Regions from separate parts of the Streptomyces sp. NPDC004065 genome, predicted to be linked through region 2. Evidence: riboswitches for the same ligand, from Rfam matches in the RefSeq annotation. Region 2 holds a riboswitch; the other holds the start of a gene.
The links. A riboswitch is a leader RNA that binds a small molecule or an ion and turns the genes downstream of it on or off. The one in region 2 is predicted to bind S-adenosylmethionine.
Positions count from the first base shown of each region.

Region 1: linked by a shared signal. The riboswitch ahead of ACI2LW_RS15065 (aminotransferase class V-fold PLP-dependent enzyme) and the one ahead of thrC (threonine synthase) in region 2 are both predicted to bind S-adenosylmethionine.

Region 1 covers NZ_JBJDQT010000011.1:173,834-187,924, reverse strand. The annotation lists gene ACI2LW_RS15105 (glycosyltransferase 87 family protein) at 1-402, shown strand, start outside; gene ACI2LW_RS15100 (hypothetical protein) at 535-1,725, opposite strand; gene ACI2LW_RS15095 (NlpC/P60 family protein) at 1,758-2,783, opposite strand; gene ACI2LW_RS15090 (NlpC/P60 family protein) at 3,107-4,141, opposite strand; gene ACI2LW_RS15085 (NYN domain-containing protein) at 4,447-5,796, opposite strand; gene ACI2LW_RS15080 (hypothetical protein) at 5,855-6,094, opposite strand; gene ACI2LW_RS15075 (rhomboid family intramembrane serine protease) at 6,251-7,009, shown strand; gene ACI2LW_RS15070 (Lrp/AsnC family transcriptional regulator) at 7,006-7,287, shown strand; gene ACI2LW_RS15065 (aminotransferase class V-fold PLP-dependent enzyme) at 7,455-8,816, opposite strand; SAM riboswitch class IV at 9,015-9,131, opposite strand; gene trpD (anthranilate phosphoribosyltransferase) at 9,225-10,289, opposite strand; gene ACI2LW_RS15055 (cytochrome bc complex cytochrome b subunit) at 10,438-12,096, opposite strand; gene ACI2LW_RS15050 (Rieske 2Fe-2S domain-containing protein) at 12,093-13,157, opposite strand; gene ACI2LW_RS15045 (c-type cytochrome) at 13,154-13,963, opposite strand; gene ACI2LW_RS15040 (heme-copper oxidase subunit III) at 14,025-14,091, opposite strand, start outside.
Region 2 covers NZ_JBJDQT010000006.1:127,036-141,126, reverse strand. The annotation lists gene ACI2LW_RS10265 (hypothetical protein) at 118-771, shown strand; gene ACI2LW_RS10260 (GNAT family N-acetyltransferase) at 800-1,966, shown strand; partial or broken gene ACI2LW_RS10255 (DUF4031 domain-containing protein) at 2,095-2,352, opposite strand; gene ACI2LW_RS10250 (hypothetical protein) at 2,349-2,741, opposite strand; gene ACI2LW_RS10245 (MurR/RpiR family transcriptional regulator) at 2,798-3,748, shown strand; gene murQ (N-acetylmuramic acid 6-phosphate etherase) at 3,862-4,860, shown strand; gene ACI2LW_RS10235 (DinB family protein) at 4,930-5,487, shown strand; gene ACI2LW_RS10230 (hypothetical protein) at 5,579-6,157, shown strand; gene ACI2LW_RS10225 (NADH:flavin oxidoreductase) at 6,201-7,334, opposite strand; gene groL (chaperonin GroEL) at 7,606-9,228, opposite strand; gene ACI2LW_RS10215 (cold-shock protein) at 9,551-9,754, opposite strand; gene ACI2LW_RS10210 (MoaD/ThiS family protein) at 10,186-10,461, opposite strand; gene thrC (threonine synthase) at 10,458-11,744, opposite strand; SAM riboswitch class I at 11,762-11,936, opposite strand; gene ACI2LW_RS10200 (glucosyl-3-phosphoglycerate synthase) at 12,070-13,014, shown strand; gene ACI2LW_RS10195 (trehalose-6-phosphate synthase) at 13,245-14,091, shown strand, end outside.

The DNA of each region.
Region 1 (14,091 bases), on a different contig from region 2:
CGGGTGCGGGCCCAAGACCACGGGCCGCACACGCCGGCGGACGCCGCGTTCACGGCGGTGCTGCTGTTCACGGTGACCAGCCGGGTGCTCAGCCCGCAGTACCTGGTGTGGCTGGTGGGTCTCGGCGCGGTGTGCCTGTCCTTCCGCGACGGCCGGATGCGGCGGCCGGCCGGGCTGGTCCTGGCGGCGGCCCTCGTGACGGTGCTGGAGTTCCCGGTGTTCTTCGCGGACGTGGTGGTGAGCGACGCGCTGGGCCTCACCCTGCTGTTCCTGCGCAACGGGCTGCTCGTGGCCGCCTGCGCGGCCGCGGGCCGGGAGCTGTGGCGCGGCACGGTCCCCCGCCGCGCCGACGCCCCGGCCCCGGACCGGACCACCCGCCCCCGACAGCCCACCACGCCCTGACGACCGACCCCGCCCCGACAGCCAAGCGCGCCCCGCGGTCCGCCGGCCCACCGCGCCCCGGCGACCACCTCCGCCCTCGGGAGTCCGCCGGCCCACCGCGCCCCGGCGACCGCCCCCGCCCGCGGCAGTCCGTCAGCCGAGGTGGGCGGTGAGGTACTCGCGCCACTGCGCGGTGAAGTCCTCCAGGGTCGTGCCGAACTCGTCGCGCAGGGCGTCCTCGACCGCGCCCGAGCGTGAGCGGTGGCGGCCGACGGCCCGGTAGAAGTCGTCCAGCCGGTCCTCGCCCCACTTGTCGGCGATCATCCGGCAGGCCATCCAGCCGCCCTCGTAGGCCCGCGCCAGCCGGGTCGCGTCCCCGGCGAAGCCGAAGTCCCGGTCGGCCGGCAGCGCGCCGGGCACCTCGCCGTCGCCGACGGCGCGCTGGAGCTCGGGCGCGGCGTCCTGCGGTGTGCGCCCGGTGTCCCGGTAGCCGACCCAGTCGGCGTACCCCTCGGACAGCCACAGGGGGGTGGCCGCGTTGGTGTGGGCGCGGGTGGCGACGTGCGTGGTCTCGTGGGTGAGGACGACCTGCCTGCCCAGCGAGCCGAGCATGCCGTAGGCGTCGGGGTTGAGGACGACCCGGTCCGCGGGCGCCCGTCCGGAGCCTCCGGCCTCGCCCGTGGTGACGGCGGCGATCCCCCGGTAGCTGGAGGCGGGCGAGCCGAGCAGCGCGGCCATCTGCTCCAGGGAGCCGGGGACCAGGACGACGACGTGCCGGCTCCAGTCCGTGCCCCAGGCCCGCGAGACGGCGGGCACCGCGCGGTCGGCGAGGCCGGCGTAGCCGCGCAGGGCCGCGTCGTCCTGCCCCACCCCGAGGACGAGGCTGCGCCGTCCCCGGACGACCGAGACCGCGCCCTGGTCCCACAGCTGCTGGGCGGCCTTCGCCCGGGGCCGCTCGGAGTCGACCCGCCACTTCCCGTCGGGGCCGGTGGACAGCGTCAGGGTGCGTCCGGCGGTGACGGGCGCCCGGTCGTAGCCGGTCACCCGGTAGCGCAGGTCGGCCTCGGCGGTGGCCCGGCTCCCGCTGCGGCGCAGCGCGGTCAGGCGGTAGGACCAGGTGGTGAACGGCACGGCCTTGAGGTTCGCGTAGGGCGCGCGGGCGCCGGTGGCGGCGTAGGCCGCGGGGTCGTGGTGCAGGACGGCCGCCGCCCGCCGGTCCAGCAGCCGCTGCACCTGCTCCCGCGCGAGGTCGGACGCCGACGGCCCGCCGCACGACACCAGGGAGGACAGCAGCAGGCCCGCCGCGAGCACCGCGGGCCCCGATGTCCGCCTTCGACCAGCCATTTCCCGATCGTACGGCGGGGCGGGGGCGGACGTCAGACCCTGGTGACCGACGAGATCGGCATCATGTTCACCGGGTCGTAGCGCACGGGGGCGCCCGGATAGGGCGCGTGGATCACCCGGCCGTGGCCCGCGTACATGGCGATGTGGCCGGCGTCGGAGCGGTAGGCGACGAGGTCGCCGGGCCGGGCCTGGGACAGTGGGATGCGCCGGCCGGCGTACCGCTGCTCCTGCGAGGTGCGCGGCAGGTGCACGCCCGCCTGCCGGTACGCCCACTGCGTCAGGCCGGAACAGTCGAACCCGGAGGGGCCGTTGGCGCCCCAGACGTAGGGGCGGCCGAGGGCGGAGCGGGCGGCGGCCACCGCGGCGGCGGCACGCCCCGAGGCGGCCGGGCCGTCGTCGAGGCCGTACAGGAAGTCGTCGCGGCCGGTGCGGGAGGCCCGGGCGTAGGCGGCGCGCTCGGCCGGGGACAGGGAGTTGAGCAGCCGCCGCGCGCGGGCCAGCTTCTGCTCCACGGTGCGCTTGTGGGCGGCGACGGACCCGTGGGTCCTTCTCAGCTCGGTGAGGGCGCGGGTGGCCTCGGCCCGCTCCTGGGCCAGTTCGCGGACGGCCCGCCGCAGGTCCCTCAGCTCGCCGGCCTGCTGGGCGCCGATCCGGTCCAGCGCCATCGCCCGCTCGAGGTAGTCCGCCGGGTCGCGGGCGAACAGCAGCGCCAGGGAGGGGTCGAGGCCGCCGGAGCGGTACTGGGCCCCGGCCAGCGAACCGAGCGACTCCCTCAGGGTGTTGACCCGCAGCTGGTGCCGGGCGATGCGGTCCTGGGAGTCCCGCACCCGGCGGCGCAGCTCACCGGCGCGCTCACCGGCCTTGTCGTAGGCCTCGGTCGCCTTCTCGGCCTCCTGGTAGAGGCGGTCCACCTCGGCGCGGGTGTCGCCGTGCGGGGCGGCGACGGCGGTGGTGACCGGTACGGCGGCGACGGCCGCCGCCGCGGCGGACAGGACGCCGAACGCGGCGCCGGCGCCCCGGTCGAGGCCGGACGGTGCAAGGCGGCGATGGGACCCCACGGGAAGCCGTACTCCCTCCACTGGCGGACACGTCGATCCCCCCGCGCCGGGACGCGGACGCGCCCCGGCCGTGGGGGGAAACGCGCCAGACAGTAGCCGCGCGGGCACGCCGCGGCCAAAGAGCCACGGGGGCGCACTCGGGGGCACACAGCGCGGCGCCCCGCCTCTGACGCAGGTCATCGGCGGGGCGCGGGGTCAGCGCGGATTCTCGTGATTCGCCCGTTCGGGCGGCACGGAACCTTGATCCGCGAGGGTCCCGGGCGCCGGTCCGCGGGAGGTCGCGGACGCGGGCCGGCGGGAGGTCGCGGGACGGCTCGCGGTCGTCAGATGCGGACGCCGAACTGGAACGGCATGTTGCTGATCGACTCGTAGCGCACGACGGTGCCGGTGCGCGGGGCGTGCAGCACCTGGCCGTTGCCCGCGTACAGGCCGACGTGGTGCAGGTCGCCGTAGAACAGGACCAGGTCGCCGACCTGGAGCTGGCTCTGCGAGTAGATGCGGGTGCCGGCGTTGGCCTGGGCCTGGGAGGTGCGCGGGATGGACACCCCGGCCTGGGCGTAGGCCCAGGAGGTCAGGCCCGAGCAGTCGAAGGAGGAGGGGCCGGTGGCGCCGTAGACGTACGGCGAGCCGATCTTGCTCTGGGCGGCGGAGAAGGCGGCGCCCGCCCGGCCGGACGCGGCCGGGGTGTTGCTGTTGATCACGCTGCGCTCGCTGGCGCGGCTGGCCCGGCTCTGCTCGGCGGCGAGCGCCGCCTTCTCCTTGGCCGTCAGGGAGTTGAGGAGCTTCTGCGCCTCGGCGAGCTTGCTCTGGACTTCCTTCTTCTTCTTGCCCAGCTCGGTGCGGGTGGAGGCGAGGTCCTCCAGCTTCTCGGTGGCTTCCGCCCGCTCCTGGGCGAGTTCGCGCTGTTTGTCCTGGATCTTCTTCAGCGCGTCGACCTGCTGGCCGCTCAACTGGTCGAGCGTGGAGGCCTTGTCGAGGTAGTCGTCCGGGTCGGCGGACAGGAAGAGCTGGAGCGAGGGGTCGAGGCCGCCCGAGCGGTACTGGCCGGCCGCGAGCGAACCGAGGCTGTCGCGCAGCTTGTTCAGCTCCTGCTGGCCGCGGGCCACGTTGTCCTGGATGCCGGAGATCTCCTTCTGGAGCTTCTCCTGCTTCTCCTTGGCCCCGTTGTACTTCTCGGTGGCCTGCTCCGCCTGCTCGTAGAGTGCGTCGACCTTTGACTTGACCTCGTTCTTGCTCGGCTTCGCGCTCGGGGCGGCGTTGGCCGCCTGGGCGCTGATGGCCACGGCGGCAGCCGCTGCGGTGGTGAGCACGGTCACACGTGCGCGACTCGGCTGCTTGGGTCGACGGTGGGACGCCACGGAAGCGAGCTCCTTCTTCTGAGTGATCACCCGCTCGGAGGTTCGACGCCTGACCTTAGTGACCTCATCGTGATGAGTTCAAATCCTCACACCAAAAAATCCCATCACGCAATGCATTCTTTGCACTCAACTCACAAGGGGTGAAGTGAGGTTGACGCTGGGTGCCGTGACGATCCCGCCAATTCGGGCATTAAACCTCTACGTTGGGATTGCGGCGCTGAATGCCGTTTGCCCGATTTACGGCGTGGAAAAGGAAGCACGGTTCGCGGCGCCGCCCCGGCGGCGGGCGGTTCCGCGCGCCGCCGTCAGCCGCGGGACAGACGCTTCAGCAGCACCGCCGAAGCCACCGGCCGCGCCCCCGCCTTCGCGATCCCGTCGGCCACCTCGCGGTCGGTGGAGGCGACGATGACCGGCCGGCCGGGCGGCTCGGCGCGCACCAGCTGGCGGATCAGCTCGTCGGCGGTGACGCCCGGCTTGGAGAACAGCACCCGCACCCCGCGCGGCGGCGCGAGCAGCACCGGCGCGGCCAGCTCGGCGCCGTCGAAGACACAGGTGACCTCGGCGCCGGTCTGCGCGGCGAGCTGCGAGAGCTGCCCGAGCAACCGCAGCCGCTGCTTCTCCAGCGGCATCTGCGGATAGCCGGTCTTGGTGACGTTGTAGCCGTCGACGACCAGATGGGCCTGCGGCAGCGCGAGCAACTGGTCGAGGATCGCCGGGTCGTGCTCGGACAGCGCCCGGGCGGCGATGTCCTTCGGCGTCATCCGTCCCGGCTCCACCGCGTCGACGGTCTCGGCGGGCCGTACCGACACCGGCGGCAGGGCGAGTTCCCGGCGCAGCCCCTGGGCCGCGTCGAGCACGGTGTCCAGCAGCAGCCGTACCCGCATGTCCTCCACGCTGCGCCCCTCACGGGCCGCTCTGCGGGTGGCCTCCAGGGCCGACTCCGCCTCGGCCAGCCGCGCCCTGAGCCGGCGGCTCTCGCTCTCCGCGGCCGACGTCTGCGCCTGGCCCTCGGCGCGCACCGCCTCGATCTCGTCGCGCACCTTGCGCAGCGCGGCCTCGCCGCGCCGGACGTCGCTGAGCGCCGCGCGCAGTTTGCGGTGCAGCGCCTCGGACTCCTTCTTCGCCGCGTCCAGCTCGGCGCGCAGCCGCTCGGTCTCGGCGCGCGTCTGGTCGCGGGCGGCGGCGAGCTCCGCGCGCAGCCGCTCCAGCTCCGCGCGGCTCTCCTCGCCGACGCGTTCGGCGTGCGCCCGCTGGGCCTCCTCGCCGGCCGCGGTGACCAGCTTGACCCAGCCCGCCGGGCGCAGAACATAGGCCGCGGCCGCCACGTCGAGCGGGTCCGCGGCCGGGGGCGGCGAGCCGGAGTCGAGGGCGCCGGACAGCTCCGGCTGGGTCTCTCTGAACTTCTCCCCGACGCGCTGCCGGAAGAGCGGGTCGGTCTCCAGCGCGGACGCCATCGCGTTGCCGGCGAACTTCGCGCGGCGGTTGGGCGCGAACCGGGCGTACTGCCGCAGCTGCGCCGGCAGCTCGGCGACCGTCAGCGCGCCGAAGGCGTCCGAGACGATCTGCACGATCCGCCGGCGCACCCCGTCGGGCAGCGGACGGTCGAGCACCTCAGCGGCGCCGTCGGCCGGCTCCCCGCCTTGTGTCTGCGCCATCCGTCACCCCAATGCCTACGCGGCCCCTCGGGGGGCCACCCGTGCCGGCCGCCTCCGCTCAGGAGCCGGCGCCCGGCCTGTCCACGAGTTCCACCTGGTCCACGGCGTTGCACCAGCGGCAGCGCACCGACTCGATGGTCTCATTGACCACCTCGCGCTCCTCCACCTTGGGCTCTCCGGCCAGGTCGAGGTGGACGTACTCGACGACCTTCGACGAGCGCGTCACGTCGAAGCGGGTGAGGTTGCCGCAGAGGGTGCAGCGCCACCGCGTCGTGGCGGTCGGCAGGGGAACCGTCATCGTGAGTGTTCGCTTTCCTTCTAGTCTCCGTGACGCGCCAGCTTCCCTGGGCGTGTGGCTCGTAACCCTACGGCCTGGCGGCGACTCGCCGCCCGGGTGTCCACGGCGGCGAGGCGGTCTGTGCTGGTGCGCCCCGTTACGCCATGCTCTGTGCACATGATCGGCGACCGGGGCCGCGCGAGGGCGGCGACAAGGGCGGTGCGGGCGGCGCGGGCGGTGCTGACCGTGCCGGCGCCGGTGACGTGTGCCCTGATCGTCCTGTGCTGTCTGGTCTTCGTGGCCGGACCGGCGTCGGGGCTGGACCCGGGTCACGGCACCGGCGGCCGGCTGCTGCTCGCCCAGCGGGCCTACTTCCGCCGCTGGGGCGTGATCCCCGCCGACCTGTTCACCGGCGCCCCGCGGGCCGCCCTCACCCCGGTGACGGCCCTGTTCGTGCACGGCAGCTGGGTGCATCTGTTCGGCAACATGCTCTTCCTCCACGTCTTCGGGGCGATGACCGAGAGGCGCATGGGCCGCGTGCGGTTCACGCTGTTCTACGTCGGCTGCGGCTACCTCGCCCTGCTGGGGTACGCCGCCGCCCACGCCACGTCGGAGCAGACCCTGGTGGGTGCCTCGGGGGCGATCTCGGCGGTCCTCGGCGCGTTCCTGTACCTGTTCCCCCGGGCCCGGGTGACCAGTCTCTTCCCGTTCCTGTTCTTCCTGCCGCTGCGCTTTCCCGCCTGGGTGGTGCTGCCCTTCTGGGCGGTGCTGCAGTGGCTGGCCGCCGGCCGCGCGGCCCAGGGGCCGGGCGTGGCCTACCTCGCCCATGTGGTGGGCTTCGGCCTGGGCTTCGCCTACGCGTGGGTGCGGTTCGGCGGCGGGACTAGAGTGAGGGTCACCCCTGCTCCGGCCCCCGAGGGAGAGAACCAGCCGTGATCACCGCGATCGTGCTCATCAAGACCAGCGTGGACCGGATCCCCGAGATCGCCGAGCAGATCGCCTCGCTGGACAGCGTCAGTGAGGTCTTCTCCGTGACGGGGACCTACGACCTGATCGCCATGGTCCGGGTGCGACAGCACGAGGACCTCGCGGAGGTCATCCCCGGCCGGATCAGCAAGATCCCCGGCGTGCTGGGCACGGACACCCACGTGGCCTTCCGCACCTACTCGCAGCACGACCTGGAGGCGGCGTTCGCCATCGGCCTGGACTCCTGACACCGGGCCCGGCCGTCCGGGCGGACACCGCCTCCGCGGGGCCTCACCGCCTCCGCAGGGCCTCACCGGCTCCGTGGGGGGCCTCACCGCCTCCGCGGGGCCTCACCGCCTCCGCGGGGCCTCACCGGCTCCGTGGGGGGCCTCACCGGCTCCGTTGCCGGCCCCGGTCACACGGCCGGCACGCAGCGGCCGTCCTGGGTGCGGTAGCGCCACTTCGCGCCGTACCGGACCAGTTCCCGCACCGCCCCCAGGAAGCGCTCGATGTGCTCGTCGGGGGTGCCGGCCCCGAAGCTGACGCGGACGGCGTCGAGGGAGCCGCCCGACGGCGCGTCCCCGGGCGCGCCGCACTCGCCCGCCTCGCGCGGGCCGGCGCCCAGCAGGGTGCGCACCAGGGGGTGGGCGCAGAACAGGCCGTCCCGGACGCCGATGCCGTACTCGGCCGACAGCGCGGCGGCGAAGTGGGAGCTGTTCCAGCCCTCCACCACGAAGGAGATCACGCCGACCCGCGGGGCGTCGTCGCCGAACAGGGAGAGCACCTTCACCCCGGGCACGCCGGCCAGGCCCTCCCGCACCGCGCGGACCAGCTGCCGCTCGCGTGCCACCAGGGTGTCGAACCCGGCCTCGGTCAGCGCCCTGCACGCGGAGGCGATGGCGTGGGCGCCGATCACGTTCGGGGAGCCGGCCTCGTGGCGCGCGGCGCCCTCGTGCCACTCCACGTCCACTCCCCCGTCGGCGCGCCGGGTGACCCGGCGGCTGGCGCCGCCGCCCGCGAGATACGGCTCGGCCTCGCGCAGCCAGTCGGGGCGGCCGGCCAGGACGCCGGAGCCGAAGGGGGCGTACAGCTTGTGGCCGGAGAAGGCGACCCAGTCGACGTCCAGGTCGCGCACGCTCACCGGGTGGTGCGGGGCCAGCTGGGCCGCGTCCAGCACGATGCGGGCGCCGTGCGCGTGGGCGGCGGCGGCCAGTTCGCGCACCGGCCACAGCTCGCCGGTGACGTTGGAGGCGCCGGTGACGCAGACCAGGGCCGGGGCGTGGGGGTCGCGGCCGGCCAGAGCCCGCTCCAGGGCCCGCACCGCCTGGCGCGGGGAGCGCGGGGCGTCGAGGCAGGTGACGTGCGCGCCCTGCCACGGCAGCAGGGCGGCGTGGTGCTCGGTCTCGAAGACGAACACCTGGCAGCCGGCCGGGAGGGCGTGGGCGAGCAGGTTGAGGGAGTCGGTGGTGGACCGGGTGAAGACCACCTGGTCCCCGGCGCGGCAGCCGAGGAACTCCGCGACCGTCGCCCGGGCGTTCTCGAACAGGTCGGTGGACAGCTGGGAGAGGTGGCCGGCGCCGCGGTGGACGCTGCCGTAGTACGGCGCGTACGCCGCCACGTCGTCCCAGACGCGCTGCAGCGCGGGGGCGCTGGCGGCGTAGTCGAGCGCGGCGTAGGTGACCTCGCCGCCGGTCACGAGCGGCACGGTGACGTCCCGTCCGAGGACGGGCAGCGGGGCGTGGGTGGTACGGCAGGCGGCGACGGTGGAAACGGACATGCTGAACTCCCGTGGGGCAGGCCGGCGTCACCGCGCGAGCACCCGTACGGCGGGTACGGCTCGGCGCGGGAGGACGGCGAAGGCCGAAGCGTGAAGGGTGAAGGGGAAAGGGAAACGCGGAGGGGGGCTCTGCGGCCCTAACGCATTCGCTTGCTCACGGAAGGCTCCTCGACGACCAGGACCCCTGGTTTCGCGAGGGGTCCGCGCTTGCCGCAGACCTCGCTGCCTGCGACCTGGTCCTCACCCGGGGCACCCCGCCACGGACGGAGGGTTGCCGGACAGCCGGCCGGGGCCGAATGGCTGTCGCTCATGACCTGGTTCCGTATCCTGCCACACGATCTTCGGTGCGCAAGGCGGAGTCCGGATCGTGGACCCCGCCCCGCGTCGCACCGTACGCGCCGGGAGGGCTCAGGCGTTGCTGGCCGCGACCCAGCGGTCCAGGGTCCGCCGGGCGGCCCCCGAGTCGATCGACTCCGCGGCGCGCTCCATCCCGGCCCGGATCCGCTCCACGAGCGTCCCGGGGCCCGGCTCCAGGGCCACCAGGGCGGCCGCGGAGTTGAGCAGGACGGCGTCCCGCACGGGGCCCCGCTCGCCGTCCAGCACCCGCAGGGCGACCTCCGCGTTGTACGAGGCGTCGGCGCCCCGCAGGGCCTCCACGGGCACCAGCTCGATGCCCACGTCGCGCGGGTCGAAGCTCTCCTCGGTCACCTTGCCGTCCCGCACGGTCCACACCCGTGACGTGGACGTGGTCGTCAGCTCGTCGAGCCCGTCGTCACCCCGGAAGACCAGGGAGGAGTTGCCGCGTTCGGCGAAGACGCCGGCCACGATCGGCGCCATGCGCGGGTCGGCGACGCCCACCGCCTGCGCCCGCACCCGGGCCGGGTTGGTGAGCGGGCCGAGTACGTTGAAGGTGGTGCGGATGCCCAACTGGCCGCGGGCGGCGGCCACATGGCGCAGCGCCGGATGGAACTTCACCGCGAAGCAGAAGGTGATGCCGGCCTCCTCGGCCACCGCGGCCACCCGCTCCACCGGCAGGTTCAGGTTGACGCCGAGCTTCTCCAGGACGTCGGAGGCGCCGGAGGCGGACGACGCGGCGCGGTTGCCGTGCTTGACGACCCTGGCGCCGGTGCCGGCCACGACGATCGACGACATGGTGGAGATGTTCACCGTCTTGGCGCCGTCGCCGCCGGTGCCGACGATGTCGACGGTGGCGCCGGGCACCTCGATGACGTTCGCGTGCTCGTACATCGCGCGGACCAGGCCGGTGATCTCCTGGACCGTCTCGCCCTTGGCGCGCAGTGCCACCGCGAAGGCGGCGATCTGGGCGTCGGTGGCCTCCCCGCGCATGATCCGGTCCATCGCCCAGGCGGTGTCGTCCGCGCTCTGGTCGCGGCCCTCCAGCAGTCCGTTCAGCACGGCGGGCCAGGAACGGCCCGCCGCGGTGTCGCCTCCAGCGGGGGTCACAGCGCTCATAAGCCGCTCCTGGGTGGGTGTCCCGCACTGCGGGACGCGGGTCTCGGATGTCTCCACCCTATCCAGCCCGGGGCAGCAGGAAGGGCCCCGTCCGGGGTTCGGACGGGGCCCTTCCTGCTGTGGCGTGGCGACACTCAGCGGTCAGTGATCAGTGGCCGTGGCCGCTCGTGATCTCCCGGTACTCCTCGACGGTCGGCTTGGGGATCTGTGCGTCCTCGCCGTAGTACGCGTTGCTGAGCTTGGCGCGCAGCTTCTCCGAGCCCTTGACCTTGCGCTCGACGCCGTTCTCGTCGACGGTCGGGCCGATCTCGGCCGGCTTGTACTGCTCGTGCGCCGTGAGGGTGTAGAGCTGCTCCTGGCTGAGCGGCTCGTGGACCTCGATGAACTCACCGTGCGGCAGGCGCTTGATGATGCCCGACTCGCGGCCGTGCAGCACCTTGTCCTTGTCCCGGCGCTGGAGGCCGAGGCAGATCCGCTTGGTGACGATGAACGTGAGGACCGGTACGACGAAGAAGGAGATCCGTACGAACCAGGTGATCGCGTTGATCGACAGGTGGAAGTGGGTGGCCCACAGGTCGTTGCCGCCGCCGATCAGCAGCACGAAGTACCAGGCGATCCAGGCCGCGCCGAAGGCGGTGCGGGTCGGGGCGTTGCGCGGGCGGTCCAGGATGTGGTGCTCGCGCTTGTCGCCGGTGACCCAGGCCTCGATGAACGGGTAGACCGCGATGGCCACCAGGACCAGCGGGAAGATCACCAGCGGGACGAACACGCCCAGCACGAGCGTGTGGCCCCAGAAGTTGATCTCCCAGCCGGGCATCGTGCGGATCAGGCCCTCGGAGAAGCCCATGTACCAGTCCGGCTGGGCGCCGGTGGAGACCTGGTCCGGGCGGTAGGGGCCGATGGCCCAGATCGGGTTGATCTGCGCGATCGCCGCGATGGCCGCGATGACACCGAAGACCAGGAAGAAGAAGCCTCCGGCCTTGGCCATGTAGACCGGCAGCAGCGGCATGCCGACCACGTTGGTGTTGGTCTTGCCGGGGCCCGCGAACTGCGTGTGCTTGTGGTAGAAGACCAGGATCAGGTGGGCCACCAGCAGGCCCAGCATGATGCCCGGCAGCAGCAGGATGTGCACCGAGTAGAACCGCGCCACGAAGTCGTGGCCGGGGAACTCCCCGCCGAAGAGGAAGAACGACAGGTACGTGCCGACGATCGGCACGGACAGGATCGCGCCCTCCATGAAGCGGACACCGGTGCCGGAGAGCAGGTCGTCCGGGAGCGAGTAGCCGGTGAAGCCGGTGAACATGCCCAGGACGAACAGCAGGAAGCCGAACAGCCAGTTGACCTCACGCGGCTTGCGGAACGCGCCGGTGAAGAACACGCGCATCATGTGCACGAACATGCCGGCCAGGAAGATCAGCGCGGCCCAGTGGTGGATCTGCCGGATGAGCAGGCCACCGCGCACCTCGAAGGAGATGTGCAGGGTCGAGTTGAACGCCTCGCTCATCAGCTGTCCCTGGAGCGGGACGTACGAGCCGTGGTACGTGACCTCGTTCATCGACGGGTGGAAGAACAGCGTCAGGTACACACCCGTGAGGATGATGATGATGAAGCTGTAGAGGCAGACCTCACCCAGCATGAACGACCAGTGGTCGGGGAAGATCTTGCGCATGTTCGACTTGGCCAGGGAGTAGATCCCCAGCCGGCCGTCCGCCCAGTCGGCGAGGCGCTCGCCGGCCGGCGCCGGTCCGCGCGAGCGTCCCGCGGCGGCGCCGCCGGACGGAGTGGTGTTGCTCGCTGAAGTACTCATCCGCGCTCCCAGAATGCAGGACCGACGGGCTCCTCGAAGTCGCCGAGCGCCTGGAGGTAACCCTCGCTGTCCACGCCGATGCGCAGTTGCGGCAGGGCGTGGCCGGCGGGGCCGAAGATCACTCGGGCACCGTCGGAGAGGTCGAAGGTGGACTGGTGGCACGGGCACAGCACGTGGTGCGTCTGCTGCTCGTACAGGGAGATCGGGCAGCCGACGTGGGTGCAGATCTTCGAGTACGCCACGATGCCCTGGTGGGACCAGTCGAGTTCGCGCTTGTCCTTGATGTTCTCCGGCTGCAGCCGGACGATCATCAGGGCGGCCTTGGCGATCTCCTCCTGGAAGTCCTCGGCGTTGTCCTCCAGGCCGTCCGGCTTGGCGAAGGTGAGCGAGCCCACGGCGACGTCCTCGGGGCGCAGCGGCAGGTTGGTGTTCATGTTCACCAGTCGCTTGCCCTTGGCCCACAGCGTGTGGCGCAGGCTGTCGTGGGGCAGTGGACCGAGGTCGCGCAGCAGCACGAGACCGGAGAGCGGCACCAGGGTCAGCGCGCCGAACATCGTGGTGCGGATCAGCTTGCGGCGGCCGATCCCCGACTCCGCGGCGCCCTGCTTGAAGTCCGCGTGGACCTTGGCACGGAGCTCGGGGGACGCCTCGATCGGGTGGCGCTCGTCGGCGACCTCCACGTCGGACATCAGGGTGCGGGCCCAGTGGACCGCGCCCGCGCCGATGGCGAACAGCGCCACGCCGAGGGTCAGGCCCAGCGCGAAGTTCAGCGCGTTGATGTGCCCGATCGGGAAGACGAAGATCGACTTGTCGTGCGGGATCGTCACGTACGAGGCGATGAAGCCGACGGTGGCCAGCATCGAGATCGTGAACAGCAGGGCGACGGTGCGCTCGGACCGCTTGGCGGCCCGCTCGTCGACGTCCTGGATCCGGGGCTCGTGGGGCGGCAGGCCCGGGTCGGCGAACGGGTGCTTCTCGTCCGCCACCGAGACTGCGCCGTGCCGGTGCTCGGCGGCCTGCTCAGCGGGCAGGTTCTCTTCTGGAATGTCTTGGCTACTCATGACTTCTTGGCCTTTGCGGTCCGAGCGGCGACCCAGACGGCGACCGCGATCAGGGCACCCAGTCCGAAGATCCACGCGAACAGACCCTCACTGACCGGCCCGAGGCCGCCCAGCTCGAGACCACCGGGGTTCTCGGTCTCCTCGCCGTTGACCGCGTTCAGGTACGCGATGATGTCCTTCTTGTTCTTCTCCGTCAGCGTGGTGTCGGGGAAGGAAGGCATGTTCTGCGGGCCGGTCTGCATGGCCTCGTAGATGTGCTTGGGGCTCACACCGGTCAGCTCCGGCGCGAACTTGCCGTGCGTCAGCGCACCGCCCTTGCCGGTGAAGTTGTGGCACTGGGCGCAGTTCGTGCGGAACAGGTCGCCGCCCTTGGCGGCGTCGGCGCCCTCGGGGCTGTACTGGTTCTTCGTGGGCACGTTCGGGCCGGCGCCCAGGGAGGCGATGTACGCGGCGAGCTGGTCGATCTCGGCCTGGTTGTAGATGACCTTCTTGCGCGGGACCTGCGCGCCCGGCTGCTGGGCCGGCATGCGGCCGGTTCCGACCTGGAAGTCGACCGCGGCGGCACCCACGCCCACGAGGCTCGGACCGTCAGTGGTGCCCTGGCCACCGGTGCCGTGGCAGCTGGCGCAGCCCACCTCGTAGAGCTTCTTGCCCTCCTCGATGGTGAGGGACTGGGCGGTGTCGTCGGCCTTCGCCTTGCTCGCGGGCGCGAACGCGGTGTACAGCCCCCCAGTGGCCGCCAGCGCGAGGAGTAGGACGACGACCGCCGCCAGCGGATGGCGTCGTCGTGCGGAGAGCTTTTTCACGGATTACCCCGGTGTCAGGATCTTCTGCGTCGATGCTTCAGGACTTGGATCGGTTCGTCGGCTACTTGATCAGGTAGATCGTGGCGAAGAGGCCGATCCACACGACATCGACGAAGTGCCAGTAGTAG
Region 2 (14,091 bases):
GACCGAGGGCCTCGGCGCCGCCCGGCCACCGACGGCCGACGACCACCGGTCAACGGCCACCGGTCAACGGCCACCGGCCACCGGCCACCGGCCACCGGCCAGGGGGACAATGGCGGCATGGCCGATCACGTCGATTCCGACGCGCTGCGCTCCCGCTGGACCCGGGCCCTGGAGGCCGCCCGGGGAGCGGCGGGCGGTCCCGACCCGGTGCCCTACGCGGACGACCTCCTCGCGCGCTGGCGGGAGCCGCAGCGGCACTACCACACCCTCACGCACCTGACCGCGGTGCTCGACCGGGTCGATCTGCTGGAGGGATACGCCGCCGACCCGGACGTGGTGCGGCTGGCCGCGTGGTTCCACGACGCGGTGTACCGGCCCGAGCGGTCCGAGAACGAGGAACGCTCCGCCCGGCTCGCCGAACGCGCGCTGCCGGAGGCCGGGGTGCCGCCCGAGAAGACCGCCGAGGTGGCCCGGCTGGTGCGTCTGACCGCCGGCCACGACCCGGCCGGCGACGACCGCGACGGCCAGGTGCTCTGCGACGCCGACCTCGCGATCCTGGCCGCGCCGCCGTCGGCGTACGCCGCCTACACGGCCGCCGTCCGCGAGGAGTACCACTTCGTCCCCGGCGACGCCTTCCGCACGGGCCGCTCGGCGGTACTGCGTCAACTCCTCGCACTGCCCCACCTCTTCAGCACCCCCTACGGCCGGGAGCACTGGGAGGCGACGGCCCGGTACAACATCGGCGGGGAACTGGAAATGCTGTCGCAGTGAGCCGCCCGCCGTGCCTACCCTGCGCCCTATGGACACATGGGGCGGGGCAGAGGTGGAGGAGGCCGTCGCGGGCGCCGTGGCGCTGCTGCGGACGGCGACGGACCGCGACTGGGAGCAGGTGCGGGCCGGGCGGCTGGAGTGGAGCTGCCGGCGGACGGCGGAGCACATCGCGGGTGATCTCATCGCCTACGCCGGGCAGTTGACCGGACGCGCACAGGACGGCTACGTCCCCTTCGAGATCACCCTGGACGACGGCACCGACAACGCGGGCGCCCTCGACGTGATCACGACGACCGGCGCCCTGCTCGCCGCGGCCGTCCGCACCACCCCGCGACAGGTCCGCGCCTTCCACCCCTACCCCTTCCGCAGCGCGAACCGCGAGGGTTTCGCCGCGATGGGCGTCGCCGAGGTCCTGCTGCACACCCACGACATCGCGACCGGCCTGGGGCTGGCGTACGAGCCGCCCGCGCGGCTGTGCGAGGACGTGCTGACCCGGCTCTTCCCGCACGTCCGGCCGGGTGACGCCGCCTGGCCCACCCTGCTGTGGGCCACCGGCCGCGGCGAACTGCCCGGGCGTGAGCCGGTCACCTCGTGGCGGTGGAGCAACCCTGCCGCGGTCCCCGCCGAACGCCTCGTCCTGGAAGGCGTCTCCCCCGCCTCGGCGCTCGACCTCGCCCAGGGCGGCGACGGCGGGTTCCGGTGGGTCGAGGGCGGCCCCTACGAGGGCACGCGGGCGGCCGCGGGGATGGTGGTGAAGACGTACCAGGACGGGACGCACCGGCCCGAGTGGGGCATGTTCGTGCTCGTACGGCGGGAGGACGGGCGCGCGGTCGGCGGCATCGGCTTCCACGGCCCGCCCGGCGCGGACGGCCGCGCCGAGATCGGCTACGACCTCACCGAGCCGGCCCGCGGCCACGGCTACGCCACCGAGGCGGTGCGCGCCCTGTCGGCGTGGGCCGCGACCCGCGAGGACGTACGGCTGTTCGCCACGGTCGAACCGGACAACGGCCCCTCCCGCCGGGTGCTCACCCGCGCCGGCTTCGTCCAGTCGGGTGACGCCGGGGGGCCGAACGGCGGGGAGCCGAACGCCGGGGAGCGGAACAGCACGGAGCCGGACGGCGGCGGCGAGCGGGAGGCCGGCGAGGGGCACGCCGCGGGGCTGATCGTCTACGAGCTGCCGCCCCGGGCCTCCTGACCGCCCTCGGCCGCCCGGGCCTCCCGGGCTTCCCCGGCCTCCCGGGCCTTCCGCGACGCCCGGGCGTCCCTGCCCTCCCTGCCCTCCCGGGCCTCCCGGGGCGCCGGGGCCTCCCGGGCTTCCCGCACCCGGTGCTTGCGCACGCGCAGCCCGGCCGCGTGCAGCAGGCGCACCACCTCGCGGCTGGCCACCTCGACCGCGCCGGCGGCCACGGCGTCGGCGTAGCGGTGGGAGGGCAGGTCGTAGTGGTCGCGTTCGAAGGCGCGCGGGGGCACGCCGAGGGAGGCGGCGAACAGGTGCAGTTCGTCGTAGGACACGTCGCTGACGAGGTGGGACCACATACGGCCGTGCCCGGGCCAGTCCGGCGGGTCGATGTAGATCGTCACGAGGGCGGCTGCCCCGGCGTCCCGCCCGTCGCCCGGGCCAGCCCGCCCACCGGGGCCACCTTCACGCCCGCCTTGGCGCAGACCCAGTGCGGATCGGGCCCGAGTTCGGGCTCGACGTCCAGGGCGTGCGGGTCCCCGTAGCCGCAGACCGGGCACAGCGGCCAGCGGCCGTACCGCTCCAGGAGCGCGTCCTGGACGTCCTGCGCGACCAGTCCGGCCACGAACAGGGCGCCGTCCGGCCACTGCTCCACCCACCAGCGGCGCTGGGCGACGGACTCCTCCACGAGCGAGACCACGTCGGCGTCGGCGACCTCGCCCGCCATCAGATCGGCGAGCACCAGGGCGCGCGCGGCGTGCAGCGCCTGCTCCAGGGGGCTGATGGGATCCATGCCTCCATTGTGCGCAGTCTTGACCGCACACCCGCACGGAAAATATCTTTCAGAATGTGACCCAGGACGTGAAGGAAATTTTCGCAGGCTCGTCCACCCCCGCGGGCCTCGCGCCCCCCGCGCCCGCCGCCCTCGCCGCCAAGGTTCGCACGCTCGCGCCCTCGATGACCCGCTCCATGCAACGCGTCGCGGAGGCGGTGGCGGGCGACCCGGCCGGCTGCGCGGCCCTCACGGTCACCGGCCTCGCCGAACTCACCGGCACCAGCGAGGCGACCGTGGTGCGCACCGCGCGCCTGCTCGGCTACCCCGGCTACCGCGACCTGCGCCTCGCCCTGGCGGGCCTGGCCGCCCAGCAGCAGTCGGGCCGGGCGCCCGCCATCACGACCGACATCGCGGTGGACGACCCCATCGCCGACGTCGTCGCCAAACTCGCCTACGACGAGCAGCAGACCCTCGCCGACACCGCCGCCGGCCTCGACACCGTGCAGCTCGGCGCGGCCGTCTCCGCGCTGGCCGCCGCCCGCCGCACGGACGTCTACGGCATCGGGGCCTCGGGCCTGGTCGCCCAGGACCTCACCCAGAAGCTGCTGCGCATAGGGCTGATAGCCCACGGGCACAGCGACCCGCATCTCGCCGTCACCAACGCGGTGCAGCTGCGCCCGGGCGACGTGGCGATCGCCATCACCCATTCCGGTTCCACCGGGGACGTGATCGAGCCGCTGCGGGTGGCCTTCGAGCGCGGCGCCACCACCGTCGCGATCACCGGCCGTCCCGACGCGCCCGTCACGCAGTACGCCGACCACGTCCTGACCACCTCCACGGCCCGCGAGAGCGAGCTGCGCCCGGCGGCGATGTCCTCGCGCACCAGTCAACTGCTGGTGGTGGACTGCCTGTTCGTCGGGGTGGCCCAGCGGACCTACGAGACGGCGGCACCGGCGCTCGCGGCGTCGTACGAGGCGCTGGCCCACCGGCACAGCCCGCGCGGCGGCGGGGGAACGCGGCACTAGGCGCCCCCGTCCTCACCACCGGCCCGGCCGCCGCGGCCCGGCCACCGATCCGCCGTACCGCACCGCCGTACACGCATCGCCGTACCGCACCGCACGAAGAGAGCCGCCCCCTGATGACCTCCACCTCCCCCTACCGTGAGCTGCGCGCCGAGCTGGAGTCCCTGACGACCGAGGCGTTCCGGCCCGAGCTGTCCGAGATCGACCGGCTGCCCACGGTCGAGATCGCGCGGCTGATGAACGCCGAGGACACCACCGTGCCCGCCGCCGTGGCCGAGCGGCTGCCGCAGATCGCCGCCGCGATCGACGCGACGGCCGAGCGGATGGCGCGCGGCGGCCGGCTGCTGTACGCCGGCGCGGGCACGGCGGGGCGGCTCGGTGTCCTGGACGCCTCCGAGTGCCCGCCCACCTTCAACACCGAGCCGCAGCAGGTCGTCGGACTGATCGCGGGCGGCCCCGAGGCCATGGTGACCTCGGTCGAGGGCGCGGAGGACTCGCGCGAGCTGGCCGTCGAGGCGCTGGACGCGCTGCGGCTGACGCCGGACGACACGGTGGTCGGCATCTCGGCCTCCGGCCGCACCCCCTACGCCATCGGCGCCGTCGAGCACGCCCGCCGGCTCGGTGCGCTCACCGTCGGCCTCGCCTGCAACACGGGCAGTCCGCTGGCGGCGGCCGCCGAGCACGGCATCGAGGTCGTCGTCGGCCCGGAGCTGCTGACCGGCTCCACCCGGCTGAAGGCCGGCACCGCGCAGAAACTGGTGCTGAACATGATCTCGACGATCACGATGATCCGCCTGGGCAAGACCTACGGGAACCTGATGGTCGACGTGCGCGCCTCCAACGACAAGCTGCGCGCCCGCTCCCGGCGGATCGTCGCCCTCGCCACCGGCGCGCCGGACGCGGAGATCGAGAAGGCCCTGGCCGCCACGGACGGCGAGGTCAAGAACGCGATCCTCACCCTCCTCGCGGACGTCGACGCCCCGACGGCGGCCCGGCTCCTGGAGGAGTCGAAGGGCCATCTGCGCGGTGCGCTGGAGACGGACCGCTCCCGGCGGGGCGGGGTCCCCCGCGGTGGATCCCGGGCGGAGGAATTCCCGCGCGACGGCGGCGAATAGGACAGGATCCGACCTCATTGGCTCCTAGCGTGGTCCCGACCGATGGAACGGACGGCGAAGGGCCAGACCATGAACGAGACCGTGCACGAGACCACCGCCGGCGCCGGGCAGCAGGCCGTCACCGGCGAGCGCGCGGACCTGCTGCAGGCGCTGGCCAAGCAGCGCCACTTCCTCACCTTCACCACCCGCGACCTGACCGACGAACAGGCCGGGCTGCGCACGACCGCGAGCGAGCTGTGTCTGGGCGGCCTGATCAAGCACGTCACCTCGGTCGAGCGGAACTGGGCGCGCTTCATCGTGGAGGGCCCTTCGGCGATGGGCGACTTCGACGCCATGACCGAGGAGGACTTCGCCCGGCGGGCCGACGAGTTCCGGATGCTGCCGGGCGACACCCTGGCGGGGGTGCTGGACGCCTACGCCGAGGTGGCCCGCCGCACCGACGAACTGGTCGTGTCGCTGCCCGACCTGGACGCCGACCACCCGCTGCCCAAGGCACCGTGGTTCGAGCCCGGGGCACGCTGGTCGGCCCGCCGGGTGCTGCTGCACATCGTCGCCGAGACCGCCCAGCACGCCGGCCACGCCGACATCATCCGCGAGTCCCTGGACGGCGCGAAGAGCATGGGCTGACCGGCCCGGGCCCCGCCCCGGCCGCAGGCCGGTCCCGGCCGGGGCCGCGGGCGCCGTGGTGGTGTCGGTGGGGTGTGCGAGGCTGGGCGGTATGAACCACGCACAGCTCACCGCTCTCGGGCGGGCCCTGCGGGTGATCGGGGAGCACGGCGAGGAGCTGACCACCGACACCCCGGACGCCCGGCTGCACGAGGTCAAGGCGGATCTGAAGCGGGCCCTGGACCTGCTGGAGGACAGCGTCTCCCAGGAGCGGCCCGCCACCCGGTGCGCCGAGCATCCGGGCGGGCCGGTCGACGAGGACGCGCCCGATCTGTGCCTGCTGTGCGAGACCCGGCGCCGCGCCGCCCGCCGCGCGCGGTACGACGGCGGCCCCCGCCCCTCCCCTACGCCCGCGTCCGGCGAGGGCGCGCCCTCCCGCTACGGCGTCCGCGAGGACCGTCCGCAGCCCCAGCAGCGCTGGCTGCCGGAGCTGTGGAACGGCCGCGAGTGGCAGCTGTGCGGGACCCCGCGCCGGGACCGGCGCGAGGCCGAGCTGTTCATCAACGCGCAGCGGCGTGCGCCCCGCGCGGCGATGGCCTACCGGCTCGTGCACGAGTTCACCGACTACGAGGTCGTACGGCTGTGGGGCACGCCCGTGCGGGTGGACATCGAGCCGATGGGGCAGCCGTAGGGCGGCCCGCCGCCGCCTCGCCGGGCCTGCCCGCGGGCGGCGGTCAGCTCAGCGACCCCAGCGACGCGGCGTCGTACGGCTTCAGCTCGTCGAAGCGGTCGCCGAGCACCTTCGCCGCCCACTCGGGGTCCTGGAGCAGCGCGCGGCCGACGGCCACCATGTCGAACTCGTCGCGCTCCATGCGGTCCAGCAGGTTGTCCAGGCTGCCGAGCGCGGCGCCCTCCCCCTGGAACGCCTTGATGAAGTCGCCCCCGTCCAGGCCCACCGAGCCGACGGTGATGACCTGCTTGCCCGTCAGTTTCTTCGTCCAGCCCGCGAGGTTGAGGTCCGAGCCGTCGAACTCGGGGAGCCAGTAACGGCGGGTGGAGGCGTGGAAGACGTCGACACCGGCCGCCGCGAGCGGGGTGAGGATCGCCTCCAGTTCCTGCGGGCTCTCGGCGAGCCGGGCGTCGTAGGCCTCCTGCTTCCACTGCGAGTAGCGGAAGATGACGGGGAACTCCGGCGACACGGCCTCCCGTACCGCGGCCACGATCTCCGCCGCGAACCTCGTACGGGCCACCGGGTCGCCGCCGTAGGCGTCGGTACGGCGGTTGGTGCCCGCCCACAGGAACTGGTCGATCAAGTAGCCGTGGGCGCCGTGCAGTTCGACACCGTCGAAGCCGATGCGCTCGGCCGCCGCGGCCGCCTCGGCGAAGGCGGCGACGACGTCGTCCACGTCCCGCCGCGTCATCGCCCTGCCGGTCGGCTCGCTCTCGCCGATGCGCAGCCCGGAGGGGCCGACCGGTTCCGCGTCCGCGAACGGCGGCCGGCCCGGCCTGCGGACCATCCCGATGTGCCAGAGCTGGGGCACGATCGTGCCGCCCGCCGCGTGCACGGCCGCGGCCACCCGTGCCCAGCCGGCGAGCTGCTCCTCGCCGTGGAACCGCGGCACCCGGCTGCTCTCACCGGCCGAGTCGTGCCCCACGTAGGTGCCCTCGGTGACGATCAGCCCGACGCCGGCGGCGGCCCGGCGGGCGTAGTACGACAGCACGTCCTCGCCCGGGACGCCGCCCGGCGAGAACATGCGCGTCATCGGCGCCATCACGATCCGGTTGGGCACGGTCAGGCCGTTCAGCGTGACGGGGCGGGACAGGACGCGCGCCGCACGGGAGGCGGACGCGGAGGCGGTGACGGTCACGGTGGGGGGTCTCCTCGCGGACACGGGACGGTGGGATACCACATGGTATGTGCACGCGCATGAACTGCCCACAGCCCCCGGCTGTGCGGTGCGCCACGCCGGTCCCCGCACACCGGTCCCAACACGCCGGTCGCAGCACACGGGTCCCGGCACACGCCGGTCGCGGGCGCCCCGGAACGGCCGAGGGCGGCACCCCCTGTGTGAACAGGGAGTGCCGCCCTCGGTGTGCGACGGACGGGTCCGATCCTGAGGGGGAAGCCCCCCCGGAGGATCAGAAGTCCATGTCACCGCCCGGCATGCCGCCGCCGGCCGGGGCCGCGGCCTTCTCCGGCTTGTCGGCGATGACGGCCTCGGTGGTGAGGAACAGCGCGGCGATGGAGGCGGCGTTCTGCAGCGCGGAACGGGTCACCTTCGCCGGGTCGATGATGCCCTCGGCGACCAGGTCGACGTACTCGCCGGTCGCGGCGTTCAGACCGTGGCCCGGGGTGAGGTTGCGGACCTTCTCCACCACGACGCCGCCCTCGAGGCCGGCGTTGACGGCGATCTGCTTCAGCGGGGCCTCGAGCGCGAGCTTCACGGCCTGGGCGCCGGTCGCCTCGTCACCCTCGAGCTCCAGCTTCTCGAACACCTGGGAGGCCTGGAGCAGGGCCACGCCACCACCGGCGACGATGCCCTCCTCGACGGCCGCCTTGGCGTTGCGCACGGCGTCCTCGATGCGGTGCTTGCGCTCCTTGAGCTCCACCTCGGTGGCGGCGCCGGCCTTGATGACCGCGACACCGCCGGCGAGCTTCGCCAGGCGCTCCTGCAGCTTCTCGCGGTCGTAGTCGGAGTCGCTGTTCTCGATCTCGGCGCGGATCTGGTTCACGCGGCCCTGCACCTGCTCGGTGGAGCCGGCGCCGTCGACGATGGTGGTCTCGTCCTTGGTGATGACGACCTTGCGGGCACGGCCCAGGAGGTCCAGGGTCGTGTTCTCCAGCTTGAGGCCGACCTCCTCGGAGATGACCTCGCCGCCCGTGAGGATGGCGATGTCGTTCAGCATCGCCTTGCGGCGGTCGCCGAAGCCGGGGGCCTTGACCGCGACGGACTTGAAGGTGCCGCGGATCTTGTTGACGACCAGGGTCGACAGGGCCTCGCCCTCGACGTCCTCGGCGATGATCAGCAGCGGCTTGCCCGACTGCATGACCTTCTCCAGCAGCGGGAGCAGGTCCTTGACCGAGGAGATCTTGGAGTTGGCGATGAGGATGTACGGGTCCTCGAGCACCGCCTCCATGCGCTCCATGTCGGTCGCGAAGTAGGCGGAGATGTAGCCCTTGTCGAAGCGCATGCCCTCGGTGAGCTCGAGCTCCAGGCCGAAGGTCTGCGACTCCTCGACGGTGATGACGCCTTCCTTGCCGACCTTGTCCATCGCCTCGGCGATGAGCTCGCCGATCTGGGTGTCGGCGGCGGAGATGGAGGCGGTGGAGGCGATCTGCTCCTTGGTCTCGACCTCCTTGGCCTGGTCGAGCAGGGCGGCGGAGACGGCCTCGACGGCCTTCTCGATACCGCGCTTCAGAGCCATCGGGTTGGCACCGGCGGCCACGTTGCGCAGGCCCTCGCGGACCAGCGCCTGGGCGAGGACGGTCGCGGTGGTCGTACCGTCACCGGCGACGTCGTCCGTCTTCTTGGCGACTTCCTTGACCAGCTCGGCGCCGATCTTCTCGTACGGGTCCTCGAGCTCGATCTCCTTGGCGATGGAGACACCGTCGTTGGTGATCGTGGGGGCGCCCCACTTCTTCTCGAGGACGACGTTGCGGCCCTTGGGGCCGAGGGTCACCTTGACGGCGTCCGCGAGCTGGTTCATGCCGCGCTCGAGGCCGCGCCGCGCCTCCTCGTCGAACGCGATGATCTTGGCCATGTGAAGTGGTCCCTCCAGGACTGGGGGTGATTCCTTCGGACCGCGCCCGCGCCCGCGACGGACGGCTCGCCGGCCTCGTGGTTCCTTGCCCCACCCGGCCAGCGGGCCTCACCGACCCGGTCCTTCGCTGTCACTCTCACCTTCAGAGTGCTAACGCCAATGATTAGCACTCGACCCCTGAGAGTGCAAGCGCCCCCAGGGGTACGCCGCGATGCTCAGCCGCCCGCGAACACGCGCACGCCCGCGCACGCCGAGGGGCCCGCACCCCTGCCGGAGTGCGGGCCCCTCGGACGAAGAAGATCGCTTGCGGTGGTCGCGCGGTTCAGGCCGTGACGCGGACCATGTCGGCCTGCGGGCCCTTCTGGCCCTGCGAGATCTCGAACTCGACCCGCTGGCCCTCTTCCAGCGTGCGGTAGCCGTCCATCTGGATCGCGCTGTAGTGGACGAAGACGTCCGCACCACCGTCGACCGCGATGAAGCCGTACCCCTTCTCCGCGTTGAACCACTTGACGGTGCCCTGAGCCATGCCTAACTCCCCTATTACTGGCCCTTGCACAGATCCACACTTCGCGGACCCGGGTCAGACCTCACCCCCCGTGGACGGGGGCGTGCGCCGGAACGCGTCGACCGCGGCTGAATGTATCTGTCCAACTGCCGTCTGCAACAGGTCAATCGGACGAGAAATCTGGACGACGCCGGTCCGGAATATGGCGATAATTCACCCGAATTCGGGGCAAGTCGGGCCCCACAAAACCAGATAAATGCCGCGGAAAGGCCACGCACTTTGGCTACTTCTCATCGGGCCCGCGGCAGGAATTCATGGCCCACGATCCGGAGATCGCGAGCGTGTTCCCCAACTCTACCGCGCTCAATCACACAGAATGGCCCCCTCCGCTTCTCTCACGGAGGGGGCCATGCGTGTGAACTCCGGGTGACGGGCATTACCGTCGGTAATGATCAGCCGCCGGCGACCGCCGGAATGATGGACACGCCCGCGCCGTCCGGGGTGGCCGTCTCCAGTCCCTGCTCGAAGCGCACGTCGTCGTCGTTGACGTAGACGTTGACGAAGCGGCGCAGCCGGCCCTGGTCGTCCAGGACGCGCGCGGCGATGCCGGTGTGGTTCTTCTCCAGGTCGGAGATCACCTCGGCGAGGGTCGCGCCCTCGGCGCTCACCTCGGCCAGGCCGCCCGTGTAGGTGCGCAGGATGGTCGGGATGCGAACGGTCACGCTCATGCGAGGCCAGCCTCTCGGAAGGAGTCCAGGGTGGGGCGGATCGTGGCGGTCAGGCCGGTGCCGGCCACCGCGTCCAGCGTCTTCAGGCCGTCGCCGGTGTTCAGGACGACGGTGGTCTTCTCCGGGTCGAGCAGCCCGTCCTCGATCAGCTTCTTGGTCACGCCGACCGTCACACCGCCCGCCGTCTCCGCGAAGATGCCCTCGGTGCGCGCCAGCAGCTTGATCGCGTCGACGACCTGCTCGTCCGTCACGTCCTCCACCGCCCCGCCGGTGCGGCGGGCGATGTCCAGGACGTAGGGGCCGTCGGCCGGGTTGCCGATGGCGAGGGACTTGGCGATGGTGTCGGGCTTCTGCGGGCGGACCACGTCGTGCCCGGCCTTGAAGGCGGTGGACACCGGCGAGCAGCCCTTGGCCTGGGCGCCGAAGATCTTGTACGGCCGGTCCTCGACCAGTCCCAGCCGGATCAGCTCCTGCAGGCCCTTGTCGACCTTGGTCAGCTGCGAGCCGGAGGCGATCGGGACGACGATCTGGTCCGGCAGCCGCCAGCCGAGCTGCTCGCAGACCTCGTACGCCAGCGTCTTGGAGCCCTCGGCGTAGTACGGCCGCAGGTTGACGTTGACGAAACCCCAGCCCTCGCCGGCCGGGTCGCCGATCAGCTCGGAGCAGAAACGGTTCACGTCGTCGTAGTTGCCCTCGATGCCGACGAGCTCGCCACCATAGATCGCGGCCATGACGACCTTGCCCTGCTCCAGGTCGTGCGGGATGAACACACAGGAGCGGAAGCCGGCGCGGGCGGCGGCGGCGCCCACGGCGCCGGCCAGGTTGCCGGTGGAGGAGCAGGACAGGGTGGTGAAGCCGAACGCGCGCGCCGCCTCCAGCGCCTGGGCGACCACACGGTCCTTGAAGGAGTGCGTCGGGTTGCCGGAGTCGTCCTTGACGAACAGCTTGCCCGCGCCGACGCCGAGTTCGCGGGCGAGGTTGTCGGCCCGGACGAGCGCGGTCCAGCCGGGGTTGAGGTTGGGCTTGCCGGCCACGTCGGCGGGGACGGGCAGCAGCGGCGCGTAGCGCCAGATGTTCGCGGGGCCCGCCTCGATGCGCTTGCGCAGCTCCTCGGCGTCGTAGCCGGAGAAGTCGTAGGCGATCTCCAGCGGGCCGAAACACTCCTCGCACGCGAAGACCGGCCCGAGGGGCACCCGGTGGCCGCACTCGCGACAGCTGAGCGCGGCGGCGGGGCCGAGGTCTACGGTGGAGTCGGTGCTGCTTGCAACGGTCTGCACAGCCATGGAGGCGAGGCCCTTTCTCCTCATCTTCCTCACGGCGCGCTTCGCCGTGAGACGGATTTGGCACCTTCCCTAGCCGGGAGCCCCGCGGTGAGGGCCGGCACCGGCCTGACGGCCGACGGCGGTCCACGAGAACCGGCTGGAGGGTTGCCGGGGCTTCATCGGGCCGTGTCCCTCTGCCCCTCTGGATGAGCTGTATGCGGTTGTGTGACGCGGGGACGACCCCCGACATGCGATGGTCATCCGCGTTGTTCAAGACTGTAACCGAAGGCCAGGACAGTTGAGATAGTCGTCCGAACCGCGAGACAACAGTGAGGAGCCGCTGACCGTGCTGGAAGAAGTCGAGCGCTGGCTGGCCACCCGCTCCTGGTCCGTGACCGATCGTCCGCTGCACCGCGTCCTGGCCGCAAAGCAGCGCACCGGTCAGTCGGTCTCCGTGGTGCTGCCCGCCCTCAACGAGCAGGACACGGTCGGCGACATCGTCGCCGTGATCCGCCGCGACCTGGTGGAGCAGGTGCCGCTGGTCGACGAGATCGTCGTGGTCGACTCCGGCTCCACCGACCGCACCTCCCAGGTGGCCGCCGCCGCGGGCGCCCGGGTCGTGCACCGCGACGCGATCCTCCCGCGCATCCCCACGGTGCGCGGCAAGGGCGAGGTGCTGTGGCGCTCCCTGCTGGTGACCCGCGGGGACGTCGTCTGCTTCGTCGACGCCGACCTGCGGGAGTTCTCCTCCGACTTCGTCACCGGCATCGTCGGCCCGCTGCTCACCGAGCCGGACGTGCATCTGGTCAAGGCCATGTACGACCGGCCGCTGGGCGGCGCCGCCGGGCAGGGCGGCCGGGTCACCGAGCTGATGGCGCGCCCGCTGCTGAACATGCACTGGCCGCAGCTGGCCGGCTTCGTGCAGCCGCTCGGCGGCGAGTACGCGGCCCGCCGCTCGCTGCTGGAACAGCTGCCGTTCCCGGTCGGCTACGGCGTGGAGCTGGGCATGCTGGTGGACGCCCTGCACCTGGTCGGCCTGGACGCCCTCGCGCAGGTCGACGTGGGCGTGCGCAGGCACCGGCACCAGGACGGGCAGGCGCTGGGCCGGATGGCCGCCGCGATCTACCGCACCGCCCAGCTGCGGCTGGCCCGGGGCCATCTGGTCCGGCCCTCCCTCACCCAGTTCGAGCGCGGCGAGGACGGCTTCGAGCCGCGCACCTACTCGGTGGACACCGAGGAGCGCCCGCCGATGGCGGAGATCGCCGAGTACGCCGCCCGGAAGGTGGCGTGACGGACTGCCGCGGGCGCGCGCCGCACCGTGCGGCCGCCGCGCGGCCCGGCCCCGTACGCCCGGGTCGGGCCCCCGTGCACGGGAGCCGGTCCCGGGCGTCGGGCCGGGCCGCGCGACGGCCTGCGCGACGGCCTGCCCGATGGCCAGAAGGACCGGCCTGGTCGTATACGGCCCACTACGAAGCGGAACCGTACGTTTGAGCGTTTACGGGCCGGGCTAGGTTGAGGACCATGGCTTCAACGCACGGTGCCGAGGTGCTGGTCGCGTCCAATCGCGGCCCGGTTTCGTACGAGCTGGGCGAGGACGGCTCGCTCCACTCCAGGCGCGGAGGCGGAGGGCTGGTCTCCGGGCTGTCCGCGATCGGTCCGGACGCGGGCGCGGTGTGGGTGTGCGCCGCGCTGAGCGACGCCGACCGCGAGGCGGCGCGCCGCTTCGAGGGCGGACGGCGGCTGCCCGCCGAGGCGACCGGCGGACAGCAGGTACGGATGCTGGACATCGACGCGGGCGTCTTCTCCGACGCCTACAACGGCATCGCCAACTCGGTGCTGTGGTTCGTCCACCACATGCTGTACCAGACCCCGCTGGAGCCCGTCTTCGACGCGGAGTTCCGCCGCCAGTGGGCCTCGTACGAGGCCTACAACCGGGCCTTCGCCGAGGCGCTGGCGGAGGAGGCCGCCGAGGGCGCGGCGGTACTGGTCCAGGACTACCACCTGACGCTGGTGCCGGGGATGCTGCGCGACTTCCGGCCGGATGTGCGCATCGGGCACTTCTCGCACACGCCGTGGGCGCCGGCGGACTACTTCCGGCTGCTGCCGGACGACGTCGCCGAGCAGGTGCTGCGCGGCATGCTGGGCGCCGACCGGCTCGGCTTCCTCACCCAGCGGTGGGCGGACGCCTTCGCCGGGTGCTGCGAGGCGCTCGTGGGCGGGCTCGGGGGCACCCGGATCGGGGTGCACGGGCTCGGCGCGGACGCCGAATTCCTGCGGGAGCGCTCGCACCGCGCCGACGTGTTCGAGCGGATGGCGGCGCTGCGCGAGGAGATCGGCGCCGGGCCGGAGGGCGGGCCGCGCAGGACGA